2 regions of the Rhizobium sp. PK7-22 genome follow, and region 1 is predicted to be linked to the other one. Evidence: riboswitches for the same ligand, from Rfam matches in the RefSeq annotation. Region 1 holds a riboswitch; the other holds the start of a gene.
The links. A riboswitch is a leader RNA that binds a small molecule or an ion and turns the genes downstream of it on or off. The one in region 1 is predicted to bind cobalamin.
Positions count from the first base shown of each region.

Region 1 (10,397 bases):
GCCACCAGGCGGACGTCGGCGAGCAGATCCGATAGGCGCAGGCGCCCGCCGCCGTCGACGACGACGCTCATCTTCGGCGCCAGGCCCTGGATCTCGGCGGCGCCCTCAAGGATCGCTGCGGCCAGGGGGCGGGGATCGGTGGTTTCGTCGGCATCCAGTCCAGCCAGCGGCGGCACTTCCACCGCCAGACCGTCCCGCAACGGCAGCTGAAGAAGGCGAACATCGGCATCGAGCTGCGGCGCGGAGAATTCCGTGAGACCGCGAACCTGCAGGTTGCCGCGCGCGGAAATGTCGAGGATGCCGTTGCCGTGGCGGCGCGCCAGCTGGCAGAGGGACGCAAGCTGCGAGGGATGGAGCGCACCCGTCAGTGCGATGCGCGCCAGCAAGCCGTCGCCGGTCTGCATCGGGGCGGAGAGGGCCGGGCAGGCGCCGCGGCGCCTGTCGAGCATGTCGGTGTCGAGCGAAAGCGCCGTCATGCCGCCTTCTCCCCGAACAGCATCTCCAGCTCCTGGTCCACGGCATTGCGGCGGGGATGCCAGAGGCCGCGGCGAAGGGCGGAGCGGAAACGTTCGCCCATGTAGCGTGCGCCTTCCGGGTTCTCTGCGAGCAGGAAGTCGCGGACAACCTCGTCCACCACATAGGCCTCGTAGGTCGCCTCGATCAGCGCATGCGGAATGGCGTGCGTGGTCTCGGCAAAGCCGATCAGCCGGTCGACCGTCTCCACCAGTTCGGCAGCACCCCGTGGCCCGTGGCGCATCTGGCCGGCAATGAAGCGCGGGTTGACGGCGCGCGCCCGCACCACCCGGGTGATGGCTTCTGAGATCGAGCGGGCTCTCGGGTTGTTCGGGTCGGTGGTGTCGAGCGCGATGACATCTGCCTTGCCGCCGAGAGCCGCGACGGCGGCGGAGAAACCGCCGATGAAGGCGACGTCTGCCGATCCGTCGAGCAGATCGCGGCCCGGGTCGTCGCCCGTGTGAACGAGCAGATCCGCCGCCCGGATGCGCTCCGCAAACTGTCCGCGGGCCTCGGCGGCATCGCCTTGCGCGCCGGAAAAGGAATGGCTGGTGGCGTCGAGATAGATGCGGCCGAGCTCTTCGCGCTCATCCCAGCTGCCGTCGGCCAGCTGGTCCTCGATGCCGGCGCCATAGGTGCCGGGTGCCGATCCGAAGATGCGCGAGGGGATGCTGCCCCGCTCCTTCGCCTCTTCGGCGAGCGGATTGTCGCCCGGAGCCTCGTCACGGACGGCAATGGCGCGGGTGGCGGCATCCAGCAGCGCGATCAGCGCGGGGAACATGTCGCGGAACAGGCCGGAGATGCGCAGCGTCACGTCGATGCGCGGACGACCGAGCGATGCCGGCGGCAGGACCTCGATGCCGGTGACGCGCCCGGTCATCGGATCATGGACGGGGCGGGCGCCCATCAGCGCCAGAACCTGTGCCACTTCCTCGCCGCCGCTGCGCAGCGAGGCGCTGCCCCAAAGATCGAAGACGAGACTTGTCGGCCAGTCGCCGTGGTCCTGCAGGTATCGGCGCAGCACCTCATCGGCCGCCTTGCGGCCCAGCTCGAAGGCGGTCGGCGTCGGCAGCGTGCGCGGATCGCTGGCAAAGAGATTGCGGCCGGTCGGCATGACGTCCAGGCGACCGCGGGCCGGTGCTCCGGAGGGGCCGGGACGGACATGGCGTCCGTCGAGGGCGCCGAGCAGTGCGTCGCGTTCGGCCTCCGCGCAGGCCATCCGCGCCGGGTCGTCGTCGTTGACGGCCACCACGCCATAGACATGCTGGCCGTCCTTGATCGAAAAGTCCTTCAGGTCGCAGAGAAAGGCGTCGATGCGGGTCAGCGCCGTATCCGGGTCGTCGTCGCGCGAGACGCCGGCTTCGTCGGCGAGCCCTAGCTCATGGGCGGTGTCGACGATCAGCTTGGCCAGCCGGTCGCGACGCCGCCGATCCAGTCCGTCGGCCTGTGCATATTCGTCGACCAACAGCTCGAGCCGTGTCTGGCTTTCCGACAGTCCGGCGCCAGCCAAAACTGGGGGAAGGTGGCCGATGGTGAGGGCCGCAATGCGCCGCTTGGCGACGGCGGCCTCGCCCGGGTTGGAGACGATGAAGGGATAGATGACGGGCAGGCCGCCGAGGACGATTTCCGGGAAGCATTCACGCGAGAGCGCAGCGGTCTTGCCCGGCAGCCACTCCAGCGTGCCATGGGCGCCGACATGCACGATGGCATGGGCCTCGATCGTGTCTTGCATCCAGGCGCCGAAGGCCAGCAGCGCATGGCGCGGCGGCAGGTCGGGATCGTGGTAGTCGGCGCGTCGGTCGCCACCGCGGCCGCGATCCGGTGCCAGCGCCACGGTGATGTTGCCGAAGCGGGCGGCCCGGAAGCGGAATGCTTCGCCTTCGACCTCCGGATCGTCCTCGGCCGCGCCCCATGCGGCGGTGGCGGCGGCGCGTGAGGCTTCGGGCAGGTTCTGGAAGAAGGCACGATAAGCAGCGACAGGCAGCGCCGCCTGCCGTTCGGTCAAGAGATCGAGAAGCGCGCGCGGCGTCGAGGGAATATCATCCACTGCATAGCCGGCTGTCGAAAGCGCTTTCAGCATGCCGAGGACGCTCTGCGGCACGTCGAGGCCGACGGCATAACCGGTGCGGCCCGGCGCATTCGGATAGTCCGGCAGCAGGATGACAACCTTGCGCTCGGCCCGGGGCGTTGCCCTCATGTGCAGGAAGCGCGTGATGCGCTCGGCGACCTGCTCGACCCGGTCCGGTTCCGGCTGGTTGACGAGGCTGGATGCGGTGCTGCCCTGCTTGAAGGAGATCGGGCCGGCCAGCAGCCGACCGTCAAGTTCCGGCAGCACGACATGCATGGCGAGGTCGGAGGGGCCGAGGCCGCGGCGGTTCTGCCGCCAGGCATCGCGCTGCGTCGTCGCGATGACCACCTGGAAGACAGTGACGCCGGCGCGATCGAAGAGGGTTTCGCCGTCCGCATCGGCACCGGCGGCGAAGGCCGTCGTTGCAAGGATCGCGGCGGGAGAGAGATCGGCGAGCGCCTGCTCGACGAATGCCAGACTGTGTTCGTCCTTCAGGCTGCCGACGAAGATCGGCACCGGGGCGTAGCCGCGACGGGCGAGCGCTTCGAAGAGCGCGTCGATGGGGGCTGCGTCATTGGCCAGCAGCATGGAGCGGTAGAAGAGGATCGGCAGCCTCGGCGCCTCGGCCGGGAAGGAGGCAAGCAGGTGCTCGAGCGCAACGGGACCTGTCCCGGGCTCATAGAAGCCGGCCTTGGGCATGACCTGCGCCGGTTCCAGCTCCAGCTGTTCGCCGCGCGCGACGGCGGCCAGACCGGAGGCCAGCAGTCGCATGTTCTGCGGCCCGCCTTCGCGCAGGCAGGTCAGAATTGCCAGCAGTTCCGACTCGTCGACCGTCGAGGCCGCGGCAAGGCGATCGTCCCGGACGCTGCATTCGCCGGGCAGCATGACGAGCCTGGTCCCCTTGGCGCGTGCCATCCGTGCCAGTTCTTCCGTGCCGTACTGCCAGCGGTCGTAACCGCCCAGGATCCGCACCAGGATCAGCTTCGCCTGGGAGGCGGTCTTCTCCAGCCAGAGGTCCACCGACATCGGATGCCGCAGGTCGCTGAGATTGGCTGTCGCCAGCGAGAGGCCGCCGTCGGTCGGCCAGCCAGCGGCGATGCCGTTCAGGTCGCTGCCGGAAAACGACAAAACCACCACATCAGCCGGGGCCTGGTTCAGGTCGACCGGCTCGATGAGGTCGTCGAGAGATGACGATGTGGTGGCCAGAATATGCATGTCCGTTGCAGAGCCTAAGCGGCCAGCATCCTTTCTATCGCGTCGCGATCAAGCCCTTTTTCGCCGATGACGACGAGGCGGCTCTGGCGGGTTTCGCCGGGCTCCCAGGCACGGTCGAAGTAATGGTTGACGCGTGAGCCTACCGCCTGGACCTGCAGGCGCATCGGCTTGTTCGCGACGTCCACGAAGCCCTTGATGCGCAGCACGTTCTCGGCCTCGGCCGTTGCGGAAATCCGCTGCGCCAGTTCGTCGGCATTGTCGACGGCGGGCAGGTCGATGACGAAGCTGTCGAAATCGTCGTGGTCGTGATCGAGCTCGTCGTCGTGATGGGTCTTGCGGTTCTCGATGTCGTCTTCGACCGCAAGGCCGAGGCCGATCAGCACGGCCGGGTCGACCTGGCCGTTCGCCGCCGCGATGATCTTCACCGCCCGCGGCAGATGGGCGGCAATCCGCTCCCTGGCCAGCGCCAGGCCGTCGGCGTCGATGAGGTCGGTCTTGGTCAGCACGATCATGTCGGCGCAGGCGATCTGGTCGTCGAAGACTTCCTCGACCGGATCGTCATGGTCGATGCTGTCGTCGGACAGGCGCTGTTCCTCCAGGGCGGCATGGTCATGGGCCACCCTGCCTTCGGCAAGCGCGAGGCCATCGACGACGGCAATGACGGCATCGACGGTCACCCGCGCCTTGACGGCCGGCCACTGGAAGGCCTGCACGAGGGGCTTGGGCAGCGCCAGACCGGAGGTCTCGATGAGGATGTGGTCGACCCGCGGCTCGCGTGCCAGGATCTGGTCGATCGCGGGCACGAAGTCGTCGGCGACGGTGCAGCAGATGCAGCCGTTGGCGAGCTCGATGATGTTGTCGTCCGGGCAGCTCTCGATGCCGCAGCCCTTCAGGACCTCGCCATCGATGCCGACATCGCCGAACTCGTTGACGATGATCGCCAGCCGCTTGCCGTCGAGCTTTTCGATGAGGTTGCGGATCAGCGTCGTCTTGCCGGCGCCCAGGAAGCCTGTGACGACGGTGCAGGGGATACGGTCGAAGGTGACGCTCATGTGGGCATGTCCTCGTGGTGGTTGAAGGGGGGAATGCGGGCGGACATGCCGTTGCCGCGAAGGCAGGTCGGACGTCCGCGCAGGGGCAGGAAGCCGCGCTCGTCATCGGCCAGCATCATGGCGCCGGTGACGATGTCGGGCACGTTCTCCAGCGAGAGATGGCCGAAGACATAGGACCAGCCGCTGCGGTGGGAAAAGGCAGCACTCGGGCTCTTCTGGCAGTTGGCAAGGCAGGTGACGGGCTTGACGGCGAGCGGCAGATCGGCGGTCGCGTCGCGCAAGGCCTCGATCAGCGCCACGCCGGGGCGCAGTTCCGAGTTAGACGCGCAGCGGCAGTTCGTGCACACGAAGATCGTGACGTCGGTGTCTCTGATGGCTTCGTCACTCAAGGCCGCGTTCCAGCTCGATCGATATGGGGCGCGCGACGGACTGCCGCTGGCAGTCTCGCCTTGGTGATCAAGGGCTTCCTCCGGAGCACCCCGCCCGGAAAAGCATAGACATGGCGACGGCAGGTCTCCTGGCTCGCGGGTCGTCGCTTGCTGCCCACCTTCCCGGGATCACCCCAGTGGCTTATTGGCAGAAGCTCTCCGCTTACAGTTGCGGGGGCAGCCGCGGCATTGATCCGTTACCGGATCGCACCGCATTCCCTTTTCGTCCTCTCCGTTGCCGGAAAAGAACCGTCAGGCTTTCAGTAAGCCCGGTCGCCCGTTCGTGTCAATGCGTCGCAAAGGCGATTGCCGCTCGGTTCATTTGAGTTATAGTGCCCTTGTCATCGGTGCCCGAGAGGGACCAGAGGGAATGCGGTGAGACGGGTTCGTCAAATCCGCGGCTGCCCCCGCAACTGTAAGCGGAGAGCTTGATCCCATCATGCCACTGGAGCGATCCGGGAAGGCGGGAGAGAGCGTCTGATCTGCGAGCCAGGAGACCTGCCGGTGGCCTTGTGAAGATCGAATGTCCTCGGGTGGAGGACGAAAGGATACAGCTATGACGACCAAGACCGCAGCCGGCGCAATCGGCGCTTCCACCTCCAGGATCATCCCCCTCGGCATGACGGCGATGCTCGGCCTCTTCTTCGTCGGCTTTGTCGGCTTCTCCCAGATGGACGTCGTGCACAACGCGGCGCATGACTCGCGCCATTCGCTCGCGTTTCCCTGCCACTGAGGATTTCTGACATGTCCTTGTTTCGCAACATCGTCCTCGCGGCGGTGATCGCGGGCCTGTTGTCCGGGCTCGTGCTCACCGTGATGCAGAGCTTCGCCACCGTCCCGCTGATTGTCCAGGCTGAAACCTTCGAAGGTGCCGGCGCCGAAGCGGGTCATTCGCACGACCAGGCCCATTCCCATGACGCGGCGGCGCCCGCGGATCATCACCACGATGCGGAAGCCTGGATGCCGGCCGACGGCGCCGAGCGCTTCCTCTATACCGCTGCCGCCAACATGCTGGCCGGGATCGGCTTTGCGCTCCTTCTCGTGACCGCCGCCGAAGCGCTGGGCGGTCTGAAGGACTGGCGCGGCGGCCTGATGTTCGGCCTTGCCGGCTTCCTCGCCTTCAGCCTTGCCCCCGGACTTGGCCTGCCGCCGGAGCTTCCCGGCATGCCGGCTGCCGAACTCGGCGCGCGGCAGCTGTGGTGGGTCGCGACCGCCGGTTGCACGGCCGTCGGCCTCGGACTCCTCGCCTATACCCGCACGCCTGTGCTGGCCGTTGTTGCCATCGTCCTGCTCGTGCTGCCGCATATTCTCGGCGCGCCGCATCCGGTTAGCCACGAGACGGCGGTGCCGGCGGAACTGCACGCCCGCTTCGTGGCGGCGGTGCTGGCGACAAGCCTCGTCTTCTGGGCGCTGCTCGGCGCGGTCTCCGGTCTGGTCCGGACACGGCTTCGCAGCGGCGAAGAGGTCTATTCGGCCGGCACTGCAGAGCCTGTCCGTTGAGGGACATCACCGACACAGCCGAGGAACGGCATCGCGCCAAGATGGCCAACCGCAAGGCGGTGCAGGACGCGGAAGTGGCCGAGAAGACCGCGGAAAAGGGTCTTCTCATGGTCCATACCGGTTCCGGCAAGGGCAAGTCGACGGCAGCCTTCGGGCTGGCGCTGCGCATGCTCGGCACCAATCGCCGCGTCGGCATCGTGCAGTTTATCAAGGGCGGCTGGTCCACCGGCGAGCAGCCGGCGCTGGCCGTCTTCGGCGATCGCGTCGTCTGGCACACGATGGGCGAAGGCTTCACCTGGGAAACCCAGGATCTGAAGCGCGATGTCGCTGCCGCCGAGCGGGCCTGGGAGAAGGCGCTCGAGCTGATGGCGGACGAGACGATCGCCCTCGTCGTCCTCGACGAACTGAATATCGCGCTCCGCTACGAATATCTCGACCTCGACAAGGTCGTCGCCAAGTTGCAGGCCCGCCGGCCGGATCTGCATGTGGTCGTCACCGGCCGCAACGCGAAGCCGGCCCTCATCGACGCCGCCGACCTGGTGACCGAAATGACGCTGGTGAAGCACCACTTCAAGGCCGGCGTGAAGGCCCAGTCCGGCATCGAGTTCTAGATCATGGCAGCCCGGTCCCTCATGTTCCAGGGCACGGGATCGGACGTCGGCAAGTCGCTTGTCGTCGCCGCCCTGGCGCGCGCCTTCACCCTGCGCGGCCTGAAGGTCCTGCCGTTCAAGCCGCAGAACATGTCGAACAATGCCGCGGTGACCGCCGATGGCGGCGAGATCGGCCGGGCCCAGGCGCTGCAGGCCCGCGCCGCCGGTGCGGCGCTCAGCGTCCACATGAACCCGGTGCTGCTGAAGCCGCAAAGCGAGGTTGGCGCGCAGGTGGTAGTGCAGGGGCGGGTCTTCGGCAATGCCAGGGCCGCCGAATACCAGGGCCTCAAGCCGCAGCTGATGCCGCGGGTGCTGGAGAGCTTCTCGCTTCTCCAGGCGCAGGCGGATCTGGTGCTGGTGGAAGGTGCGGGCAGTGCCTCGGAGATCAACCTGCGCCAGAACGACATCGCCAACATGGGCTTTGCGCGCGCTGCCGACGTGCCGGTGGTGCTGATCGGCGATATCGATCGCGGCGGCGTCATCGCCAGCCTCGCCGGCACGAAACTCGTCCTCGATCCGGAAGACGCGGCGATGATCCGCGGCTTCATTGTCAATCGCTTCCGGGGTGATCCCGCTCTCTTCGACGACGGCATGCGGGCCATCGCCGCGCTGACCGGCTGGCAGTCGATCGGGCTTCTGCCCTTCTTCCGGGAAGCGGTGCGACTGCCGGCGGAGGATGCGCTGGGGCTGAGCGACAAGATCGAGCGCAAGGCCGGCGCCCGGCTGCGCATCGCGGTGCCGATCCTGCCGCATATCTCCAATTTCGACGACCTCGACCCGCTGGCCGCGGAGCCGGATGTCGACCTGATCCGGGTGCGCTCCGGCGAGGTCATCTCGGGCGATTGCGACCTCGTTCTGCTCGTCGGCTCGAAGGCGACGATCTCCGACCTGCAGGTGCTGAAGGCGAGCGGGCTCGACGTCGACATCGCCGCGCATGTGCGCCGCGGCGGACGGGTTCTCGGGCTCTGTGGCGGCTACCAGATGTTGGGCCGAACGCTTGCCGATCCCGAAGGTCTCGAGGGAAAGCCGGGAACGTTTGCCGGACTGGGACTGCTCGACGTCGACACCGTGTTGTCGGGCGACAAGCGGCTGGAAGCCGTCTCGGGCAAGAGCTTCGACGGCGAGCCCCTCAGCGGCTATGAAATGCATATCGGTCGCACCGGCGGACCCGATTGCGCCCGTCCGTTCGCGACCGTGTCCGGCGCGGCGGAGGGCGCCATCTCGGACAGCGGACAGGTGGTCGGCACCTATCTTCACGGCCTCTTCGGCAACGATCGCCAGCGCGGCGCCTGGCTGAAGAGGCTGGGCGGCGCGCCGTCGGATCTGAACTACGAGGCGGATGTGGATGCGGTGCTCGACCGTCTGGCCGCGCATGTGGAGAGCCACCTCGATCTCGACGGATTGCTCAGACTTGCCAGATAGCCAGCGCTCCCAGGCCGAAGAGGCCGATCAGCAGGGCGTCGGCGATGCGCGCCAGCGTCAGCGCGCGGCGGATGTCCGCAGCCGTCAGCTCGGCGCGGCCACCCGACCCCATGAACTGTGCCTCTATCATCTCTCCGCCGTAGCTGCGCGGACCGGCGAGCGCGATGCCGAGCGCACCCGCCATGGCGGCTTCAGGCCAGCCGGCGTTTGGCGACCGGTGATGCTGCGCATCGCGCCGGATGGCGGCCACGGCAGCCTTAGGCGAGGCGCCGGGAAGAAGGCAGGCGGCCGCCACGAACAGGCCACCGCTCAGGCGCGAGGCCGGCAGGTTGATCAGGTCGTCGAAGCGGGCGGCCGCCCAGCCGAAGGCCTCGTGGCGGGCAGAGCGGTGGCCGATCATGCTGTCGGCGGTATTGGCGGCCTTGTAGGCGGCGCCACCGCCAAGGCCGGCCACTCCCAGCCAGAAGGCGGGCGCGACGATGCCGTCGGAAAAATTCTCCGCCAGGCTTTCGACCGCCGCCCGGCAGACGCCCGCCTGGTCCAGTTGCTCCGGATCGCGGCCGACGATCATCGAGACCGCCTTGCGGCCGGCCTCGATGCCTCCGGTCTCCAGTGCTGTGGCGACCGCCTCGACGTGGCTTTCCAGGCTCTTCTGCGCCGGCAGCATGGCCGCGATGAGCACCAGCAGAACGAAGCCGAACTGGCTTCCGGCAAGAAGACGCTCGAGGATAAACGAGATGGCGACGGTCACGCCGATGAGGACGACGAGTGCTGCAATGCCCCAGGCCTTGCGGCGCCCAAAGGTCTGGCTCTCGCGATTCCAGTTGCTGTCGAGACCGGAGATCAGCCGGCCGATCCAGGTGACGGGATGGCCGATCAGGCGGTATAGCCATTGCGGATAGCCGATCAGCCGTTCGGTCAGCAGGGCAAGGAAGGCGAGCAGGAGGTACATGCAGGGTATGGCATCTGGAGCTGACGGGACAATCCAGCATGGAGGCAATCTGGCACGGGCGCGGCTGCAGTTCCCGCAGGCGCCCGAGCCGTGGATCGATCTCTCCACCGGCATCAATCCCTATTCGTATCCGCATTCCGCCGTGCCAGCCAATGCTTTCTCGCGCCTGCCCGAGCCAGCGCTTGCCGAGCGGCTGAAGGTGCTGGCCGCGCAGGCTTACGCCGCGCCCTCGGCGGCGCATGTCGTTGCAGCGCCCGGCACGCAGATCCTTCTGCCGATGATTGCGGCGCTGCCGCAAGTCCGAGCCCATGCCGCCGTCCTGTCGCCGACCTATGCGGAGCACGCCCGTGCGGCCCGGCTGGCCGGCTATTCGGTGACGGAGACCGAAGATTTCGCCAGCCTGGGCGATGCCGCCCTCGCTGTCGTCGTCAATCCGAACAATCCGACGGGACGCACGACCGCCCGCGGCGACCTGCTCGCGCTCGCCGCGCACATGCGCTCGAAGGGTGGCCTGCTGGTCGTCGACGAGGCCTTTCAGGATGTCTCGGAGACCGAAAGCGTGGCGGATGCCGTGGGCGACGGTGACCTCCTCGTGCT
Region 1 is NZ_CP096514.1:3,887,322-3,897,718, reverse strand. Features, by position in the region: gene cobG (4Fe-4S domain-containing protein) at 1-476, opposite strand, end outside; gene cobN (cobaltochelatase subunit CobN) at 473-3,796, opposite strand; gene cobW (CobW family protein) at 3,811-4,848, opposite strand; gene M1E10_RS23790 (DUF1636 family protein) at 4,845-5,237, opposite strand; cobalamin riboswitch at 5,339-5,545, opposite strand; cobalamin riboswitch at 5,605-5,796, shown strand; gene M1E10_RS23785 (CbtB domain-containing protein) at 5,833-6,009, shown strand; gene M1E10_RS23780 (CbtA family protein) at 6,021-6,776, shown strand; gene cobO (cob(I)yrinic acid a,c-diamide adenosyltransferase) at 6,818-7,387, shown strand; gene M1E10_RS23770 (cobyric acid synthase) at 7,391-8,848, shown strand; gene cbiB (cobalamin biosynthesis protein CobD/CbiB) at 8,832-9,800, opposite strand; gene cobD (threonine-phosphate decarboxylase) at 9,799-10,397, shown strand, end outside.

Region 2 (10,397 bases), 320 kb from region 1:
TCCTGTCCGTGGCGCGCGAAGTCCTGGTCTGGCATGAGCCAGCATGGCCGCGTGGTCCCTTATCAGCGGAAAACAGAAAATTCAGGTGAACGATCTATGAGGCCAGGACAGCAGAACAAGCGCGGTCGAGGGCGCGGCGGCTCCAGCAACAACAGCGGCGGCGGCAACAACAACAACTTCAACCGCAAGGGCGGCAACCCGCTTACCCGCACTTACGACAGCTCCGGCCCAGACGTGAAAATCCGTGGTACGGCTCAGCACATTGCCGAGAAATACTCGACACTTGCCCGCGATTCCCACAGTGCCGGCGATCGGGTCATGGCGGAAAACTACCTGCAGCACGCCGAGCACTACAATCGGATCATCGCCACTGCCCAGGCGCAGATGCAGGAACGGTCCCAGCGCGACGAGCGCGGTGACTACCAGGATCGCGACGGCCAGGACGGCGACGACAACGACAACAACGATATGGACGACGACGGCAACGGCCGGTCGCAGTATCCCCACGAACCCCAGCAGCAGCCGCAGCCGCAGCAACAGCCGCCGCAGCCTCGCCGGGAGCAGCAGCCGCGCCGCGAACCACGCCGTGAGCAGGCGCCTGTCGCCGCCGCAGTCGAGGCACCAGTGGTCGATGGTTCAGGCCCGCAGCCTGTAATCGAAGGCACGCCGGCCGAAGTTGCAGCCGAAGAAGGAACGGGCGAAGCGCGTCAGCCGCGCCGCCGCAATGCCGGCAACCGGCCGCGCCGGACCCGTCGCGGCGAAGGTGACGCACCTTCCGAAGGCGGCGCCGACGATGGCCAGCCTGCCATGGCGGACGTCGCCAGCGAGTAAGCCAGCCCAAAAGCTGTGATTTGAACGAGAACTCCGGTCGAAAGGCCGGAGTTTTTCTTTTCCGGGGAGTGTGGGCGAGGTGAAACGGGGCGATCACATTCGGGCCGCTCCCTTTCGGGGCGGGATGCCACCTGCCCGATACAGTTCAGCCCATGCGGTACTGTATATTGCAGCGGCCATGCACCGGCGATTTCTCCACATGGGCGCGGACGCCGAAGACGGTTTGCAGCAGGTTCTCAGTCAGCACCGCCTCCAATGTCCCGACTGCGACGACACGGCCTTCCTGCAGCACCGCTAGCCTGTCGCAGAACATGGCCGCGAGATTGAGGTCATGCAATGCGACGATGCAGGTGATGCCGAGCTTGGAGACCAGCGAGAGGATCTCGAGCTGGTGCTGGATATCAAGGTGATTGGTCGGCTCGTCCAGGATCAATTCGTCCGGCTCCTGGGCGAGTGCCCGGGCAAGATGGACACGCTGCCGCTCGCCGCCGGAAAGTGTCTGCCAGAGCCGGCCGGCGCGCTCCTGCATGTCGACCCGTTGGAGTGCCTGCGTGACGGCCGCCTCGTCCTGCGTCGTCCAGGGGGTGAGAAAACCGCGGTGCGGGGTGCGGCCGAGCTGGACCACGTTGCGCACCGTCATCTGCGTGTCCGTCTCCGACTGCTGTTCGACCAGCGCGATGCGCCGGGCGAGCGAACCGCGGGCAATTGACGAGAGATCGTCGTCTCCCAGACGGATGACGCCGCTTTTGATCTTTCGTAAGCGACAGATCAGCCGCAGCATGCTGGATTTCCCGGATCCGTTGGGTCCGAGCAGGCCGAGCACCTTGCCCTTTTCCGCATGAAGGCTGACGCCGTCGACGATGAGGGTGTCGCCGGCGGCAAAGCTCACGTCATCAAGGGTAATGCTCATGCTGTCTTCCTCGCCCGGTAGAGGATCAGCGCGAAGGCCGGAGCGCCGAAGAGCGCCGTGACGACGCCGATCGGCAGGATCTGCTGGGGGATGATGATGCGTGACATGATATCGGCGGCGACCATGAAGATGGCACCGAAAAGGGCGGCGACCGGCAGCAGGCGCGCATGGCCCGGCCCGATCAGGAAACGGGCGGCATGGGGAACGACGAGGCCGACGAAGCCGATCGACCCGACCATGCTGACGACGCAGGCCGTCATGGCGGCGGTGGTGCCGAGCAGCACGACCTGCACCCGCCGGACGGAGACGCCGAGGGCGGCGGCGGCATCGGTGCCGAAGGCAAAGGCATCCAGCGCCCGCACATGCGCGAGGCACACCAGAAGGCCGATGAGCGCGACGGGAGCCGATAGATAGACGTCCGGCCAGCGCACGCCGCTCAGTGATCCGAGCAGCCAGAACAGGACGCCGCGCGCCTGTTCGGCATTGGCGGAGGTGGTGACAATATAGGAGGTCAGTGCACTGAAGAGCTGCGATCCGGCGACGCCGCAGAGAATGACGCGCTCGCTAGTGCCGCCGACGCCCGCCGCCAGGATGCCGACCAGGAGGAAGGCGATGGCCGCACCGATAAAGGCGCCGCCGGAGAGGCTGAGCACGCCTGAGCCCAACCCGAGGATGGTGACGCAGACGGCGCCGGTGGATGCGCCGGCGGAGATGCCGAGCACATAGGGTTCCGCGAGCGGATTGCGCAGCAGCGCCTGCAGCACCGCGCCGCAGAGCGCCAGCGAGGCGCCGGCGCTGGCGGCGACCAGCGCGCGGCTGAAGCGATAGTCCCAGACGATCCCCTGGTGGATGCGGCTGAGTTCGAAGCCAGCGTCAAAAAGCCGGTTGGCGACGGCCTTTGCGGTCGTGGCGAGCGGGATGGCGATCTCGCCGATTGAGACGGCGAGGCTCACCATCAGGGCGAGAAGCAGAAGGCCGACCGCGGCAAGCGCGAAAAGCGACCACCGTGGCGAACGCGCGGGAAAAGCCAGGCTCACCGTGCAAGACCGAAGGTCTTGATGCCGTCCGCCAGGAGCTCGATGCCGTCGACCGTGCGGATCGTCGGGTTCATCGACTGCGCGTCCATCATGACGAAGCGCCTGTTCCTGACGGCGTCCAGCTCCTGCGTGACCGGATCGTTCTCCAGGAAGTCGATCTTCACCTCCGGATTGTCGGCGGCATAGCGGCGACGATCCATGGTGGCGATGACGATCACGGAAGGATCGGCGTCAGCGATCGTCTCCCAGCCGACGAGCGGCCATTCTTCCTCGGTGTCGACGACATTGCGGGCACCAAGCGTCTTGAGGATGTAAGCGGGCGCTCCGTTCCTGCCGGCGATGAAGGCGTCGCCGTCGACTTCCTTGCTGGAGAACCAGAAGACGACGGGCAGGTTCTTGCCGGATGCGCCGGCAACGGAGGCGATCGCTGCCGTTTCCCGCTGTTTCAGATCGGCGATCAGGGCGTCGCCGCGTTCCGTCACGTCGAAGATCTCGGCGAGCTCGGCAATCTGCTGGTAGACCAGGTCCATGGTGAAGAGCTGCCCGCGAACGCCGTCGCCACCGTTGGTATTAACCTTGGCGACGCAGTCGGCCGGCGCGACATAGGTGTCGATGCCCAGTTGCGCAAACTGCTCGCGCTTGCCGACGGAGCCCTGCGCGCCGACGTGCCATTCAAATTCGGCCGTGACCAGATCCGGCTCCTGCCCGACGACGGATTCAAAGCTCGGATCATTGTCGGCCAGCCGCTCGATGCCGCGATTGACCTCGGCGTATTGCGGCAGCACCGGACCGACCCAGACGGCGGTGCCGACGAGCTTGTCGGCAAGACCGAGGGAGAAGAGGATTTCGGTCATTCCCTGACCGATCGAGACCACCCGCGAAGGCGGTTTGTCGAAGGTGACCTCCTGACCGCAGTTGCTAATCGTCAAGGGGTAGGCGGTGGCTGCAAGAGAGGGCGTGGCGAGGCCGGCAAGGCCGAGCGAAAGCGTGAGGCTGGCAACAAGCTTGTGCATGAAATCATCTCGATCAGGAGGAAAGGAGGCGAATGCCGCGGTTCAGACGGCATCGGCGGCGCGGCCGCGGGCGGAAAACCGGTCGAGACGGAGGGGTGGTGCCTGGGGGCAAAGGTGCAGGTCGGTCATATCTGTTCCCTTGCCGGGCATCCCCGCCCGGCCGACTGAGTGGTGTTCGATGGCAGGTCTCCTGGCTCACGGATATCCGCCCTTCATCTGCCTTCCCGGGAAAACCCAGTGGCATGGCGCCTTGCGACGCCCGAGGATGAGTGGCAATCCGCTTACAGTTGCGGGGGCAGCCACGGTCTCGGCACCTCTTCGGGCCTCACCGTGTTCCCTATTAATCCCCTTCGAGTCACCGTCGGGGAACCATCGCAATCAGCTAAACGTGAAGCGGGCCTCATGGTCAAGCCCGATGGAGCGGTGTGGGTTTGGGCGAGGAAGGCAGTAATTCGTCATTGCGCCGTCTCCAAAGCGATATGTAATAACATTACTTATAGCCAAGAATTGGGCATGTCCAGATGCTGTCTGAACAGGAGGCTCCGGTCGCGTCGCCGAGGGTGCGCCGAAGCCTCGATCTTCAGGTCGTTCGCTTGCCCTTGAGGTGCGTATAAGCCCAGTCAAGCGTCAGCATGACGATGAGCGACAGGCCGACCAGCGGAAACAACAACCCGCCGATGACCAGGATCGCCAACAGGCCACGGAAGACCCGCCGGTCGGAGGGCATGGGCGGGACGCCGAGAGAGACCCGGCGGGTCGACGTTTCCACCACATGACGCCGGCCGAGACGGCGAGCAGAACGATGGCGGCACAGGCGATCGCGAGCACGATCTGGTTGGCGAGGCCGAATTCCTGGCCCATGTGGACGTTGATGCCCCATTCCAGCCATTTGCCGAGCGGACCGTATTCCCTGAAGCTCATGTCGATCAGAGGCTCGCCGGAATACTGGTCGAGATGCACGACACGCTGCTGCGAAAGATCGTCGGGATAGACCGAGCCGGTGAAGACGCCGGTCGGCGTGGTCGGGATGTTGACGGCATAGCCGGGATGCAGACCCAGCCGCTCCAAGGTCTGGACCGCCTGATCGAGGCCGATGGTCCCCGCGCCCTGCGGGTGTTCCGGCGACTGCGGAACCTGTGCCTGCTCCATGGACCAGGAGGTCTTGGCGACATGGTCGAGATGTTCGTCCGACATGGGAACGGCCACCCGCACGCCGACCGGATAACCGAAGTTGCTGCCGTTCGCCCACTCGTTGACCTTGGCGCCCCAGACGCTCGACCAGGGCATCCCGGTGACGGCGAGAAACACGATGAAGACACCGACGAAGATGCCGGTGACCGCATGCATGTCGCGCCAGAAGACACGGCGTCTGGGCGTGCCCCGGACGCTGAGGACGCCGCCGGTCCGGTTCCTTGGCCACCAGAGGTAGATGCCGGTCCCGACGAGCAGGATTGACCAGCCGGCGGCGATCTCGATCAGCCAGCGGGTGGCGGTGCCGAAGTATTTCAGGCTGTGGAGAGTGCGGACGGTCCACATCACCGTGCCCCGGTCCGGCAGGGAGCCCAGCACCTGGCCGCCATAGGGATCGACATAGACGGCAAGCTTGCCCTGGTCCGCCGTGTTCACCGTGATTTCGGCGGAGGCGTCGGGCGTGGCGGGATCGGTGAACTTCAGGGCGGTGCCTGGAAAGGCTGCCGTGGCTGCCGCGACCATGGCCGCCGGCGAGGCCATGCCGGCGTCCTGGCGGATCTCCACCCGCAGCAGATCGGCATGAATGACGGCGTCGAGTTCGTCGCGGAAGAGATAGAGCGCGCCCGTGACGGCGAGCGTGATCATGAAGGGCAGCACCAGCAGGCCGGCGTAGAAGTGCCAGCGCCAGACGGCGCGATAGAGGTCGGATGGGGATCGCACGGCAGCGCCGGTGCTCTCCCGCCCGAGGGTGATGTCGGACATAGGTCGTCTCCTGGGATGTCATCATTGCGGGACCGGCCGATGGCCGGTTGACGTCAGGAGATGGGAGGTGCGCGCGGTTGCGGCAGCAAGCCCCGCAGCGCCACGACGACATCCTGCGGAGCCGCGAAGGATGCGGTGTAGAGCTGGTAGACATTGCGCAGGCCGAGGAAGGCCGTGCCGGGAAGGATCGCCACCGGCGTCGTTGCGGTCAGGCGGCAAAGCGAAGCGCAGGGGCAATCGGCTGCCCCCTTCGAGGAACCGTCGCCGCCGAATGGCAGGTCGCCGGCCATCGTGCCGTCGGAGACACAGATGATGTGCAGCGGATCCATGGCCGAGGCCGCCATGGCGCTTCGCGTCACGGCGCCGACGAAGCCCTGCAGCAACAGGAGATAGGCGGCGAGCACTGCCATGGCAGTGGCCGAAGTCCGGTCTCCGATCACGCGGCGCAGCATCTTCATCAGGGCTGGATGGCACAGGATTGCCGCAATGTCACCCTGGCTGATTATGGGGATGATTCTGGGGCTGATCTGGGGCTGATCAATGGAAGGACGATCCGCCCGCGACCGATCTGACGTGAATGCCGGCGTTCGCCTGTCCGGTGATGTCGGATCTGCAGGCTGGCGGCAGGCGCTGCCAAATCCTTCAACGGCTTCTTTAAATGCGCAAAATCGCCTCCCATATCTGGATCGACGCCGAAAGTTTCGGCAGACGGGCTCGCCTATTGAGGGAGCTCAATCTCAATCATCGTTGCGTGCCGTATACTGGGCGAAACGATCCGTGGAGGTTTGACATGAACATCGAGAAATATTCGGAACGGGTGCGCGGTTTCCTGCAGTCGGCCCAGAGCAAGGCCTTGTCTGACGGGCATCAGCAGTTCACGCCGGAGCATGTGCTGAAGGTGCTGCTCGACGACGACCAGGGCATGGCCGCGGCACTGATCGAACGCGCTGGCGGCGATGCCAAGGCGGCCCGCATCGCCAACGACGCAGCCCTTGCAAAACTGCCCAAGGTGTCCGGCGGCGAGGGGCAGATCTATCTGTCGCAGCCGCTTGCGAAGGTGTTCTCCACCGCCGAAGAGGCGGCCAAGAAGGCAGGCGACAGTTTCGTCACCGTCGAGCGGCTTCTGCTGGCGCTGGTGATCGAGACGAGCGCCTCGACGGCGGCGACCTTGAAGAAGGCGGGGCTCACGGCGAATGCCCTCAACCAGGCGATCAATGACCTGCGCAAGGGTCGCACGGCCGACAGCGCCAATGCCGAGCAGGGTTTCGACGCGCTGAAGAAATATGCCCGCGACCTGACGGCGGAAGCCCGCGAAGGCCGGCTCGATCCGGTGATCGGCCGCGACGACGAGATCCGCCGGACGATCCAGGTGCTGTCGCGCCGCACCAAGAACAATCCGGTGCTGATCGGCGAGCCCGGCGTCGGCAAGACGGCGATCGCGGAAGGCCTGGCGCTGCGCATCGTCAATGGAGACGTGCCGGAGAGCCTGAAGGACAAGCGGCTGATGGCGCTCGACATGGGCTCGCTGATTGCGGGTGCCAAATACCGCGGCGAGTTCGAGGAGCGCCTGAAGGCGGTGCTGAACGAGGTCCAGTCCGAAAACGGCGAGATCATCCTGTTCATCGACGAGATGCACACGCTGGTCGGGGCCGGCAAGGCGGATGGGGCGATGGATGCTTCCAACCTCCTGAAGCCGGCGCTTGCCCGCGGTGAATTGCATTGCGTCGGCGCCACCACGCTCGACGAATACCGCAAGCACGTGGAGAAGGATGCAGCGCTTGCCCGCCGGTTCCAGCCGGTCATGGTCAACGAGCCGACGGTCGAGGACACCATCTCGATCCTGCGCGGCTTGAAGGAGAAGTACGAGCAGCACCACAAGGTGCGGATCTCCGATTCCGCTTTGGTGGCGGCCGCCATGCTGTCCAACCGCTATATCACCGACCGCTTCCTGCCCGACAAGGCTATCGACCTGATGGACGAGGCCGCCTCGCGGCTGAGGATGCAGGTGGATTCCAAGCCCGAGGAACTCGACGAGCTTGACCGGCGGATCATGCAGCTGAAGATCGAGCGCGAGGCGCTGAAGAAGGAAACCGACGTGGCGTCCGGCGACCGGCTGAACCGGCTGGAGACCGAACTCGCCTCGCTCGAGGAAGAAGCCGGGGCGCTGACGGCCCGCTGGCAGGCGGAGAAGCAGAAGCTCGGGCTTGCCGCCGATCTGAAGGGACAGCTTGACGAGGCCCGCAACGAACTGGCGATCGCGCAGCGCAAGGGCGAGTTCCAGCGCGCCGGCGAACTTGCCTATGGCGTCATCCCCGGCCTGGAGAAGGAGCTCGCCGCGGCGGAAGCCCAGGACACGAGCGTCAATGCCATGGTCCAGGAGGTCGTCAGCCCGGACAATATCGCCCATATCGTCTCCCGCTGGACCGGCATTCCGGTCGACCGGATGCTGGAGGGCGAGCGCGACAAGCTGCTTCGGATGGAAGACGAACTCGCCAAGTCCGTGGTCGGCCAGGGCGATGCCGTCCAGGCGGTGTCGCGGGCCGTGCGCCGCTCGCGCGCCGGCCTGCAGGATCCGAACCGGCCGATCGGCTCGTTCATCTTCCTCGGGCCCACGGGCGTCGGCAAGACGGAGCTGACGAAGTCGCTCGCCCGCTTCCTGTTCGACGACGAGACGGCGATGGTGCGCCTCGACATGTCGGAATACATGGAGAAGCATTCGGTCGCCCGGCTGATCGGTGCGCCTCCCGGCTACGTCGGCTACGAGGAAGGCGGCGCGCTGACGGAAGCGGTGCGGCGCAAGCCCTATCAGGTGGTGCTCTTCGACGAGATCGAGAAGGCGCATCCGGATGTCTTCAACGTGCTCCTGCAGGTGCTCGACGACGGGCGGCTGACGGACGGCCAGGGCCGGACGGTGGACTTCAAGAACACGATCATCATCATGACCTCCAACCTCGGGGCGGATTATCTCACCGCACTCGGCGAACACGAGGATGTGGACAGCGTCCGCGACCAGGTGATGGATGTGGTCAAAGCCTCCTTCCGCCCGGAATTCCTCAACCGCGTCGACGATATCATTCTCTTCCACCGCCTGGCGCGCAACGAGATGGGAACGATCGTCGACATCCAGATGAAACGGCTGGTGTCGCTCTTGGCCGAGCGCAAGATCGCCATCACGCTCAACCCGGACGCCCGCGAGTGGCTGGCAGCCAAGGGCTACGATCCGGTCTATGGGGCGCGGCCGCTGAAGCGGGTGATCCAGAAGTTCGTGCAGGATCCGCTGGCCGAGCAGATCCTAGGCGGGCAGATCCCGGACGAATCGGCAGTGGCGGTCGACGCCGGCACCGATCGCCTGCTCTTCCGCGTCACGCGGCCAGTCCGCGAAGCGGTGTAAAAGGTCGGGTCCGCGAAGCGGCGTAAAAGGTCAGGTCCGCGAAGCGGCGTAGCCACGCAGCGCACGACGAAGATGGCGGCCTCTGGGGCCGCCATTTTTTTCCATCTAGATCAGTCCTGTCGTGGGATCAGCGGCTGGCGACTTCCGCCGGGTCGCCGCCGGTGCCAAGCAGCGCATCGATGCGGCTGCGCTCGTCCTTGAAGCGGGCAAGATCCTCGCCGGCCAGCGACTTGCCGCCGGGCAGGCGGATCTTCATCGGATCCACCTTGGTGCCATTGACGATCAGCTCGTAGTGCAGATGGGCTCCGGTCGAGAGGCCGGTGGAGCCGACGTAGCCGATCACCTGACCCTGGGTCACCTTGGCGCCCGGCTTGACGCCCTTGGCGATGGCGCTCTGGTGGTTGTAGGAGGACTCGTAGCCATTGGCGTGGCGGATGATCGTCTGGTTGCCATAGCCGGACGACCATCCGGCCGATTCGACGGTGCCATTGCCCGAGGCGATGATCGGCGTGCCGCGGGGGGCGGCCCAATCGGTGCCGGTGTGCATGCGCGAAAAGCCGAGGATTGGATGGCGGCGCATGCCAAAGCCCGAGGTCATGCGGCCGTTGGGCACCGGATTGCGCAGCAGGAACTGGCGGATGCTCTTGCCTTCGCCGTCGAAATAATCGATCGAACCGTCGTCGGGATCCTGGAAGCGATAGAAGCGAGTGGTCGTGTCGCCGAAATGGGCGTTGACATAGAGAAGCTCCGACTGATCCGTCGCCTGGCCGCTCTTGTCCATGACGGAGAAGAAGGCCTCGATCGTGTCGGTGGGTTTCAGCTGCGCCTGCAGATCGACGCTGCTGGCGAGCAGCTTGACCAGCAGTCCGGTCATCTCGCTGGTCATGCCATAGGAGAGGGAGGCCCGGTAGATGCCGTCATAGACGCGCGGCAGGTCACGACCCGCGGTCACCTGCGGCGGCTGATCGCTGAATGCGCCGGCGACGGCGTCGAGGAGCGGCGGCGCCTCGGCGTCGACGATGCGGCCGTGGTCGTTCAGCGCGATCGTCACCTCGTGCTGTCCGCGGCGATACACCGAAGCGCGCACGACGAGAACCATGTCGCCCTGCTGCAGCACGCCGATGCGCAGCACGTCACCCGGGTTGAGCGTCGGTTCCTTCATCCGGTTGCCGAGATGGCCGGCGATTTCCTCGGCCTTGCCGTCCGGATAGCCGACATCGGTGAGAGCGGTCCTGACGTCCTTCTCGGTACGGATCGGGATG
Region 2 is NZ_CP096514.1:281,041-291,437, reverse strand. Features, by position in the region: gene M1E10_RS06195 (DUF4167 domain-containing protein) at 97-831, shown strand; gene M1E10_RS06190 (ABC transporter ATP-binding protein) at 977-1,741, opposite strand; gene M1E10_RS06185 (FecCD family ABC transporter permease) at 1,738-2,772, opposite strand; gene M1E10_RS06180 (TroA family protein) at 2,775-3,791, opposite strand; cobalamin riboswitch at 3,955-4,180, opposite strand; partial or broken gene M1E10_RS06175 (PepSY-associated TM helix domain-containing protein) at 4,372-5,744, opposite strand; gene M1E10_RS06170 (DUF2946 family protein) at 5,798-6,154, opposite strand; gene clpB (ATP-dependent Clp protease ATP-binding subunit) at 6,535-9,135, shown strand; gene M1E10_RS06160 (peptidoglycan DD-metalloendopeptidase family protein) at 9,263-10,397, opposite strand, start outside.
Region 2: another riboswitch for cobalamin. It lies ahead of M1E10_RS06180 (TroA family protein); the one in region 1 lies ahead of M1E10_RS23785 (CbtB domain-containing protein).